Regions from separate parts of the Paenibacillus sp. 7523-1 genome, predicted to be linked through region 1. Evidence: riboswitches for the same ligand, from Rfam matches in the RefSeq annotation. Region 1 holds a riboswitch; each other region holds the start of a gene.

Region 1 (3,036 bases):
CCCTTCACGAGCCAGGGCGAGTACAAACCATAATGTGAGCACGCCCGTCAGAAACGCAACGAGCGGCAAGGTCCAGATTCCGATCAGTGCATACTGCAATCCGAAGAAAATCAGAAAAGCAGCGCCCACCGATGCACCAGACGATACGCCAAGCGTAAACGGATCTGCCAGCGGGTTACGAAGGACCCCCTGAAAGCCTGCTCCGGCGATGGCCAGCGATGCACCCACGAGTACAGCAAGCAGTACCCGCGGGAACCTGACCTTCCATATAATCTGCTCGGCTGCCGTACTCCAGTCAGGCGTGATCCAATCTCCGATCCATGGCATGTGATGAAGCAGAATGCCTGCAATGTCACGGACAGGCAGAGCCACTGAACCGATGCCTGTACAGATCAGCACAGTCAGCACAAGCAGCAGAATTCCGGCTGTTCCGTACACTGCCAGCTTTTTACTCATTGGAACAGGTCAGGATAGATCGCTTTGGCTACAGCTTTCAAACCTTCCGTTACACGTGGGCCCGGACGGCTCAGCAGGTTGGCATCCAGGCCAATAACTGCATCGTCTTTCACCGCCGTGATTTGATCCCAGCCGCTGCGCTCTTTGATGATCTGATCCAATGTTTTGGAGTTCTCATCAATAACATCATTGGCGTACAGAATGACATCCGGATTGGAAGCAATAATGTTCTCTTCGTTAATTTCATTCCAGCCCACGAGGTCGGAAGCAACGTTGATTCCACCGGCTACCGTAATCAGTTCATCCATGAATTCGCCTTTACCCACAGTCCAGCCTGGGGAGAATTCAACATATACCTTTTTCTGATCTTCCGACTTCACAGCCTTAACCGCTTCGGTTACGTCCGCAACGTCCTGTTTCATCTTCGTGATGAGCTCCTGTGCCTGCTCCTGATGATCCGTGATTTTGCCGAACGTTTCGATGTTGTTCATCACATCGTCTATCGATTTCGGATCTGTTTTGAAAATGGTGATTCCCAGTTCGCGCAGCTTCGTCACAGCTTCTTCGCTCATGGAGATCCCTGTAAATACGATGTCTGCTTCCGCTGCGATAATTGATTCTTCATTGGGCTTCGACACACCGCCCATTTTCGGTTTGGTCGTTGCAGCTTCCGGATAATCGTCATAGTCGGATACGCCTACGATCTGCTCGTCTAGTCCAAGCGCGAACAACGACTCGGTTTCTGCCGGAGATACGGATACGATTTTGGCTGGCGCTTTCTCAAACGTGAAGGATTCACCTGTCGCATCCGTTACCGTAAGTGGATATTGTGTTTTGAGATCCGTCTGCTCCTGGCCTTGGGATTGCTCCTGTGCCGGCTGCTGTGTAGAGGTACCTGTTCCCTCGCTCGTTGTTGCGTTTCCACATCCGGCCAAAGCCAGTGTGAGCATCGCTGCTGTCAGCAGGGACGCCATGCCTTTCCAATTCTTGATGTTCATTCTGTTCATTCTCCCCTTCTCTATTTGTACTATTTCTTGCAACATGCTCAAACTCTTACTCCCCATACTTTGGTGTTCCTATATAAGGTTTGAACTGCAACATTTACACGTTAACGGAGAGTACAGAACCGATCTGGAGAAACGAAGTGTTCGCCTTTATCACCGGATTTCCCCTTTTAATAAGGGGATCAAAGAAATCTGGGGATAACAGCGATCGGAAGACGGTACTGCAATCGTAGTGGTCTAGTGTAAAGCTTACAGGTTCATCCTATATGAACAAAAAAATCCCCGATCCTTACGTCAGGATCAGGGATGACGTCTCGCATATGGCGATCTGCACATCTACAGCGTACCCGCCGTTGATGCACATAGAATTGCCCGAAACGCTGTCCTTTCCTCGAAGGAACACCGGTTTGTACGTCCAGGGCAGGTAACCTGACTTACAGGACTGCTCGTCCTGATTTACAGTGGCGGGACCGTGCCGGATTCACACCGGCTTCCCTATTTCACCCATTGTGCCGTTCATCGTTTGCATAAACTTGATGAGCTCTTCTTGCTCGCACAAGGGACCCGTGGTCGCTGATATTGTAACCATTCAAGTGAGCATGTCCCATCCCTCAGCGCTTAAACGCATAACGAGATATGTATTCATGCTGAAGTCACACTTCTGTTGTGATTATAGGTTATATTGCACATCCTTACAACCCGATTCACGGAAAAGATACCCTGCTTGAAACCCAGCTATTTCCCCTTTTTTCAAGCCGGACCTTAATTGCTTGCCCCGGAATGACCTGCGTATCCCAGAATCCCAGTTCCGTTATGAGGCGTGACATGGCATACCGAATGACACCGCCATGGGTAACTACGGCAATCGCTGGAACATGATTTTCTTCGGAATGTTCCTCTGGCGAAACGGACACAAGGCACTCCTCCACGAAGGAGTCGATCCTCGCAGCAAATGCCTGCCAAGGCTCGCCGCCCGGTGGCGTCACATCCTGCGGTGCATCAATCCAATTCCGGTAGAGCGGATTATCCTTGAGCTCATTGTAAGTCATGCCTTCCCATTGCCCAAAATCAATCTCACGCAGACGCGGATCATACTGTGCTTGTCCTGCTTGTACCGGGGCAATTCGTTCCACGGTCTGCCGGCAGCGCAGCAAATCACTGCAAAATAGTGCATCCCATGTGATCCCGCGAATGGACTCACGAAGCGGAGCCAGTTCCCGCTCTGCATCCGGCAGGAGACCAATATCGGTATGTCCGAGGTATCTCTTTTCCACATTCCAAGAAGTTGTCCCATGACGGATAAACACGATCTCCCGCGTTGCTGTTCCACGCTTCCCGGATTCTACTTCCATAACAGCGCACCTCCTGCTGTCCAGATGCCGAACGTTACCAGCCAGCATAACAGCACAAAAGCTCCCGCCGACCAGAACATCAAACGCGTGGTCCGCACGATATCCTCTGCTTCCATCAGCCGTGTCTGATCGCCCATATAGGCTCGAAAAGAAGCCACTCCGTGATAGACGTTATACCCGCCAAGCCTGATGCCCAGCGCTCCCGCAACGGCCGACTCCGGGAA
Region 2 (3,036 bases), on a different contig from region 1:
GCTCGGAAGACTCGGTTACGTAATATCCAAAACGATTCATCAGCTCGAACCGCACCATATCATGATGCTGCTCCTTCTGTTTCTCCCTCGCCAGGCGTTTAATCTCGGGATACAGATCCTGGCCATCTCTCGTTACTTCCAGCAGCCAGGCCATATGGTTGATTCCTGCCACTTTTGCAACTACGCCTGCCTGGTCCATTCCCAGCGCTTCAAACAAGTGAGGCACGCATACCTGCACGCTGTGGCACAGACCTACCGTTTTGATTCCTCCATGCACATTCATGACATTGGTCAGTACGGCCATTGGGTTGGTGTAGTTCAGGAACCAGGCGTCAGGACACACTTCCTGCATGTCCCGGGCAAAGTCGAGCATGACCGGAATGGTACGCAAATTACGGAAGATACCGCCAATGCCGAGGGTGTCAGCAATAGTCTGACGCAGCCCGTATTTCTTCGGTATTTCGAAGTCCGTAATTGTACATGGATCATATCCGCCCACTTGAATGGCGTTAATGACATATTTGGCACCGCGCAGTGCTTCTTTGCGGTCTGTGTATTTTTTTACGGAACAACGGCTTCCAAGAGAACGGCCCATACTGGTCAGCAGTCGCTCGGAATCATTCAGCCGTTCGGCATCGATATCAAACAAGGCCAATTCAAAATCCTGCAGTGCTTCGGTCATCATGACGTCACCTAATACATTTTTGACAAAAACGGTGCTGCCTGCACCGAGAAACGTAATTTTGTTCATCTCAAGTCCAGCCTCCCTGAATAATGGTGTACCCCAACTATAGGCCGATCCGGCTTATATAACTATGGTTCAACCTCTCCCATACATGGTATAATCCCATTTTTGGTCCCGCTTTCAGCTGATATTTAACCAATATACCTGTTATAATCTAAAGTAAGATACATGTTGATGCGGAAGAAGAGAAGGGGTGGGAAGGTGAGTCCAATCGAGATGAACGTGTTGCCCATGGACTGGACACAGATGGAGCTGGTGCTGCTTTTTTTTGGCTGGGAGGATTGTGATCCGTCTCATTATTGGGGTCCGGGGGTACGAGATTCCTATGTGGTTCATTACATTCATGAGGGACGGGGAACCGTTCATATGGAAGATAAGGAGTACCATTTGACGCAGGGTCAGGGCTTCGCCATTCTGCCGGATACGATCATTCATTATGAAGCCGACGCGAACGAGCCTTGGACATACTCTTGGTTCGGATTTAAGGGCGTACATGCCAAGACTTTCATGCAGCGGGCAAACCTGAGTCCAGCATGCCCTGTATTCGAAGCCAGGGATCCAAAGGTAATGGATGGTTTATATGCAGACATGGTTCAGGCTTCCTCGCGCAATGGTGGAGATGTATTTAGCCAGAGCCTGCTGTACCGATTAATGGCCGAACTGATCTCCTCCTCACCTGATGAGGACAAGCCGCAGAGGCCCCTTTCCACCAAGGATGAATACATCAGACAAGCGGTTCAGTTTATGGAGAACAGGTACAGCCAGAAGACGTCCATTCTTGATATTGCACAGTCCGTGCGTCTGGATCGTACGTATCTGTCTGGTCTGTTTAAGGAGAAGTACGGAAAGTCGTTACAGGCCTTTTTTCTTGAATACCGGATGAATCGCGCAGCAGAGCTGCTGCAGAGCTCAACGCTTTCGGTCAGTGAGGTTGCCCACTCCGTGGGGTATACGGATCCGTTGTTATTTTCCAAGATGTTCAAGCGTGTGACAGGAGTCTCCCCCAAAGGTTCGAGAGAGCGGGAATAGGCTGATGAGCTATTTCAAATTTGAATAAATGCTTTGATCATTATCTGTGAGCCAGCTATACTGGTACAGAATGCATTTCAATTGAATATGTGGAACTGGGTGCTATACCTTCGGGTAGAAGCTTAATAGGGAAGACCGGTGTGATGCCGGCGCGGTCCCGCCACTGTAACAGAGGAGTCATGCAGCGTTATGCCACTGGTTTAGGCCGGGAAGGTGCTGCAATGACGAGGATTCTGGAGCCAGGAGACCTGCCTAGTTTAACAACACAGTAGTACCTACGGGAGATAGGAAGGTGTTTAGAGAGCATGATTTTTTCTGAAAATCTGTTTATTTAAGACGTCCTTATCCGGTATTAGCGGAGAGAGACGTCTTTTTTGATATGCATGGACAAGTCACGTGCGGGGTTGGAGATTGGGGAGAGGATGTCAGACATGTGAGTAGATATATTGTGAAAAGATTCATTCAGCTGGCAGCCGTGTTATTTGGCATTTCGTTTCTGACATTTCTGCTGACCTATCTGTCTCCGGGGGACCCGGCAAGGCTTATGCTCATGTCTACAGGAGTCACTCCGTCGGACGAATTGGTACAGCAGGTGCGTGTCCAGCTGGGACTGGATCAGCCGTTTTGGATACGCTACGGAACCTGGCTGGGACAGGTGCTTACCGGAGATTTCGGAACGTCCTATAAATACGACAGGCCTGTGCTCGACATTCTGCTGTCCAGGCTTCCAGCCACGCTTCGGCTAACAGGAAGTGCCCTGCTGCTGGTCATTCTGATTGCGTTTCCACTGGGTATTTTGTCGGCCGTCTACAGAAACAACGTGCTGGATTACGTCATACGCCTGTTTTCGTTTGCCGGGTTGTCCATGCCCAGCTTCTGGCTCGGGATGCTGCTCATGCTGGTGTTTGGCGTACAGCTCAAGCTGCTTCCCGTCATGGGGAGTTCGGGCTGGAACAGCCTGATATTACCCGCAAGCACACTGGCGTTACCTCTGATCGCCCAATATATCAGGCAGATCCGTACAGTGATTCTGGAAGAGATGTCCCAGAACTATGTAACGGGGGCCAGAGCCAGAGGTGTGAAGGAGAGAGTCATTATGATGCAGCATATTTTACCCAATATATTATTGCCCATCGTTACGCTCATGGGCATGTCTACAGGCGCCCTGCTTGGCGGGGCAGCCATTGTGGAAAGTTTGTTCGTATGGCCCGGTGTAGGGCAGATGGCGGTGGATGCCATCTTTACAAGGGACTACCCCCTGA
Region 3 (3,036 bases), on a different contig from region 1:
CCTTCTTCACTCGCGCATTGTGCCAGCAGCGCCATCTGGGCTGCGGTAAACTTCTTGTTGCCGACGCCAGGCGACACGCCAATCTCGAACAGCGGTGCCTTGCGTCCCGGCTCAGGTGCTGTCCGCACAGCAGCTGCCCCTGCAGTCTGCGGCGTCGCGGCTGGCACGCCTAACCCGGCTGTATCCAGCCAGCGGCTGGCCGCCTCGCCAGCGAGCTTGCCGCCTGCCGCAAGCCGCGTCAGTGCTTCGGCAGCCAGTTCGGCTGGACCAGCATGCGGCACCGCCAAGACAGCACGAGGTGCGCCTTCGACCGCTGCAGGCCGCTCGGCTGCAAGCACCGCGGTGCTGCCGCCCGCTGGCTGAGCAGCAGGCAGGCCAGCGCCCTGCTGCCCTTGCGGGCCCATGCCCGTACTGGCGCTAGCGCCGCGCAGGGCTGGTTCCGCAGCCGGCTGCGCGATCTGCGTATCGCGGGCCGCGCTTGCTGCATCGGCGGAAGCGGCAGAGCGGGCCTCCATCGCACCGAGCGACCAAGGCTCAGCTTCCGTGCGGAGCCGCTCATGCGGTCTGAGCGGCTGTTCCACGGTATTCAGCGTGTATTTGCGCTGATATCCGCGCGGTGTGACCATGAGTCCTTCGTACATCATGGTCGAGGAGTTACCAATGATCACAGTCGTAAGCATGCCGATATCATGATTCAACATGTCTTCCAGCGTGGTCATCACAACATCTTGACGTTCTCGATAGGCACTTTTTACAAGCCCCACGGGTGTCTGAGGACTACGGTACCGCAGCAGCATCTCCTGCGTCTCCACGATCTGGCGTGTCCGGCGTCCACTGCGAGGGTTGTACAGAGCAATGACAAAATCAGCTGATGCTGCTGCTTCAACACGGCGAATAATCGTCTCCCATGGCGTAAGGTGGTCACTCAGACTGATCGTACATGCATCATGCATCACGGGTGCACCGAGCAAGGAAGCACAGGATTGAATGGCAGATACACCCGGGATAACTTCAACGCCAACGCCCGTTTCCGGCTTCCAGCCTTGCTCCATCAGCACCTCATACACTAATCCGGCCATGCCATATACACCTGCATCGCCACTGGAGATTACTGCAACGATTTTGCCCATCTCGGCCTGTCTGACCGCTTCCTGTGCCCGGCTTACTTCCTCGGTCATGCCTGTCCGTACAATCTCCTGTCCGTCCAGGAGTGGACGAATCAGATCAACGTAAGTGTTATAACCAATGATGACCTCACTCTCCCGAAGTGCCTCCAATGCCCGTGTGGTGATATGCTCCATCGCTCCTGGGCCAAATCCGATAATCAGCAGCTTTCCTTGACTCTGCATTGCTTCTCCTCCTCCATCTCCCTGTTCACCCTTAACACGCCAACCACATCTATATCATCGCTACTTTAGCCGTTGTCTGTAGCGAGCTCTTGATTATTGAGTTGCTCCGTGCAGCTCAACCTTCTTATCCCGGCTATTCCAAAACAGTGAAAAAGGACGGCTTGACCGACCTTCTTCTTCGCGGCATGTTCGATTAAATCCAGTTCCAGATCGACTGTAAAAAAACAAAAAAATCCCATCCTTATAACGGATGGGATACGCATGTACGTACACTCAAGAAGACAGTCCACGGCCCTATAGAGGATAGACCTGTGGCTGCATGGCCGCAAAGGGCCTGCCAGGCGAACCGGTTGTTCGCCCGTTTCCTGATTCTTCGTACACCACTCCTTTCCGCGAAGGGTTCGGTGACACATGCAAGGTAGGTCTCCTGGCTCTGGATCATCAGCTTCCTTTTCTGTCTTCCCCGAATGTACGAGTGACCTGGATGAAAAGGGCTTCACCATTACAGTGGCGGGACCGCTCGGGATTTGCACCCGATTCCCTGTTACCTCTTGCTCGACGCAAGAGCACCTTGCTTGTTTTCATGAATGATATTGCTTTCATCATAACATCGCTCAGGAAAAAATGTCCATGCTTATGATGTTTGTCCTTGATTCTATTTTCAGACAAAACAGAAAAAAAGTTCTGATCCAGAACCGATCAGAACTTGAATTATGATATGCATATGAGAAACCCTCATAACAATCTTACTAGATACTATATTAGACTACGTCCTGATCTGCTTATCAGGATTGATCTGCGTGTGCTGCAGCAATATATCGTCCCAGCTCAACGATGAGCGCTCCCATCTTTTCTTCCTCCGGAACAACTCGTGCTTCAATCCCTTCTTCACGCATGGCGTTCGCAGTCACTTTGCCAACAGATGCAGGAATGACACCGTCCCGGAAGGCCTGCTGCATCTGTTCCAGCTTGCCTTGGGAAGCCGCATACGCTGCCAAAAACCTTACTTGGGGACCGCTCGTGAATGCTACGGCATCAACCTCACGCTGCACGATCTCATTCAAAAGCAGTTCCAGTTCAGCCTCTTCCGGCGGTACATGGCGATAAGGCAGAACCTGTCTTACCTCGGCACCCTGTTCTTCCAGCCAGTTGACCAGCTTCGGCGCAGTCTCCCCATGAAGCTGGAGCATGACTTTCTTGCCGGCAAGATCATGTGGCGCGAATTCGCGGATCAGCCCGTCCGTACTGCCATCATCATCCCGGACCAGCGGTACGAGCTTGCGCTTGCGAAGTGCATTCACCGTTTTGTATCCTCTTGCCGCAATTGAAGCTTCCGACAGGACATCCAGCAGTTGACCAGCTATGTCCATATCCTCTGCCATTTCAAATATGGCATCGAGCCCCATGCCAGTAGTTAATACTGCCCAATCGGGTGGATCAGAGATTAAGGATACGAGACCATTACGTATGTTCCGATCATCCAGGAATACCGTTCCCTGTGCTGGCCGCACGAGTGGAATGCCACCCATTTTCTCAACTAACAACGCCATTTCCTTGGATTTACGCGGTCCCGTCAGTGCTACACGTATACCTGCCAAATGTTGAGCCATTCATGTTTCCCCCCAGTTCGTTCGTCCGAACGTCATTCGTTTGACTACAGTATACAGGGTAGTTTCATGGAGGGAAA

The links. A riboswitch is a leader RNA that binds a small molecule or an ion and turns the genes downstream of it on or off. The one in region 1 is predicted to bind cobalamin.
Region 2: it holds a riboswitch for cobalamin, as region 1 does, so the genes downstream of both, nikB (nickel ABC transporter permease) here and CHH60_RS18795 (ABC transporter substrate-binding protein) in region 1, are expected to answer to the same signal.
Region 3: it holds a riboswitch for cobalamin, as region 1 does, so the genes downstream of both, cobJ (precorrin-3B C(17)-methyltransferase) here and CHH60_RS18795 (ABC transporter substrate-binding protein) in region 1, are expected to answer to the same signal.

Annotation. Positions count from the first base shown of each region.
Region 1 is NZ_NPBR01000017.1:59,723-62,758, forward strand. Features, by position in the region: gene CHH60_RS18790 (FecCD family ABC transporter permease) at 1-456, opposite strand, end outside; gene CHH60_RS18795 (ABC transporter substrate-binding protein) at 453-1,454, opposite strand; cobalamin riboswitch at 1,864-1,992, opposite strand; gene CHH60_RS18800 (histidine phosphatase family protein) at 2,165-2,812, opposite strand; gene cbiB (adenosylcobinamide-phosphate synthase CbiB) at 2,803-3,036, opposite strand, start outside.
Region 2 is NZ_NPBR01000029.1:33,246-36,281, reverse strand. Features, by position in the region: gene CHH60_RS26820 (alpha-glucosidase/alpha-galactosidase) at 1-751, opposite strand, end outside; gene CHH60_RS26815 (AraC family transcriptional regulator) at 947-1,774, shown strand; cobalamin riboswitch at 1,855-2,044, shown strand; gene nikB (nickel ABC transporter permease) at 2,208-3,036, shown strand, end outside.
Region 3 is NZ_NPBR01000013.1:179,305-182,340, forward strand. Features, by position in the region: gene cobJ (precorrin-3B C(17)-methyltransferase) at 1-1,349, opposite strand, end outside; cobalamin riboswitch at 1,750-1,938, opposite strand; gene CHH60_RS15880 (uroporphyrinogen-III synthase) at 2,135-2,959, opposite strand.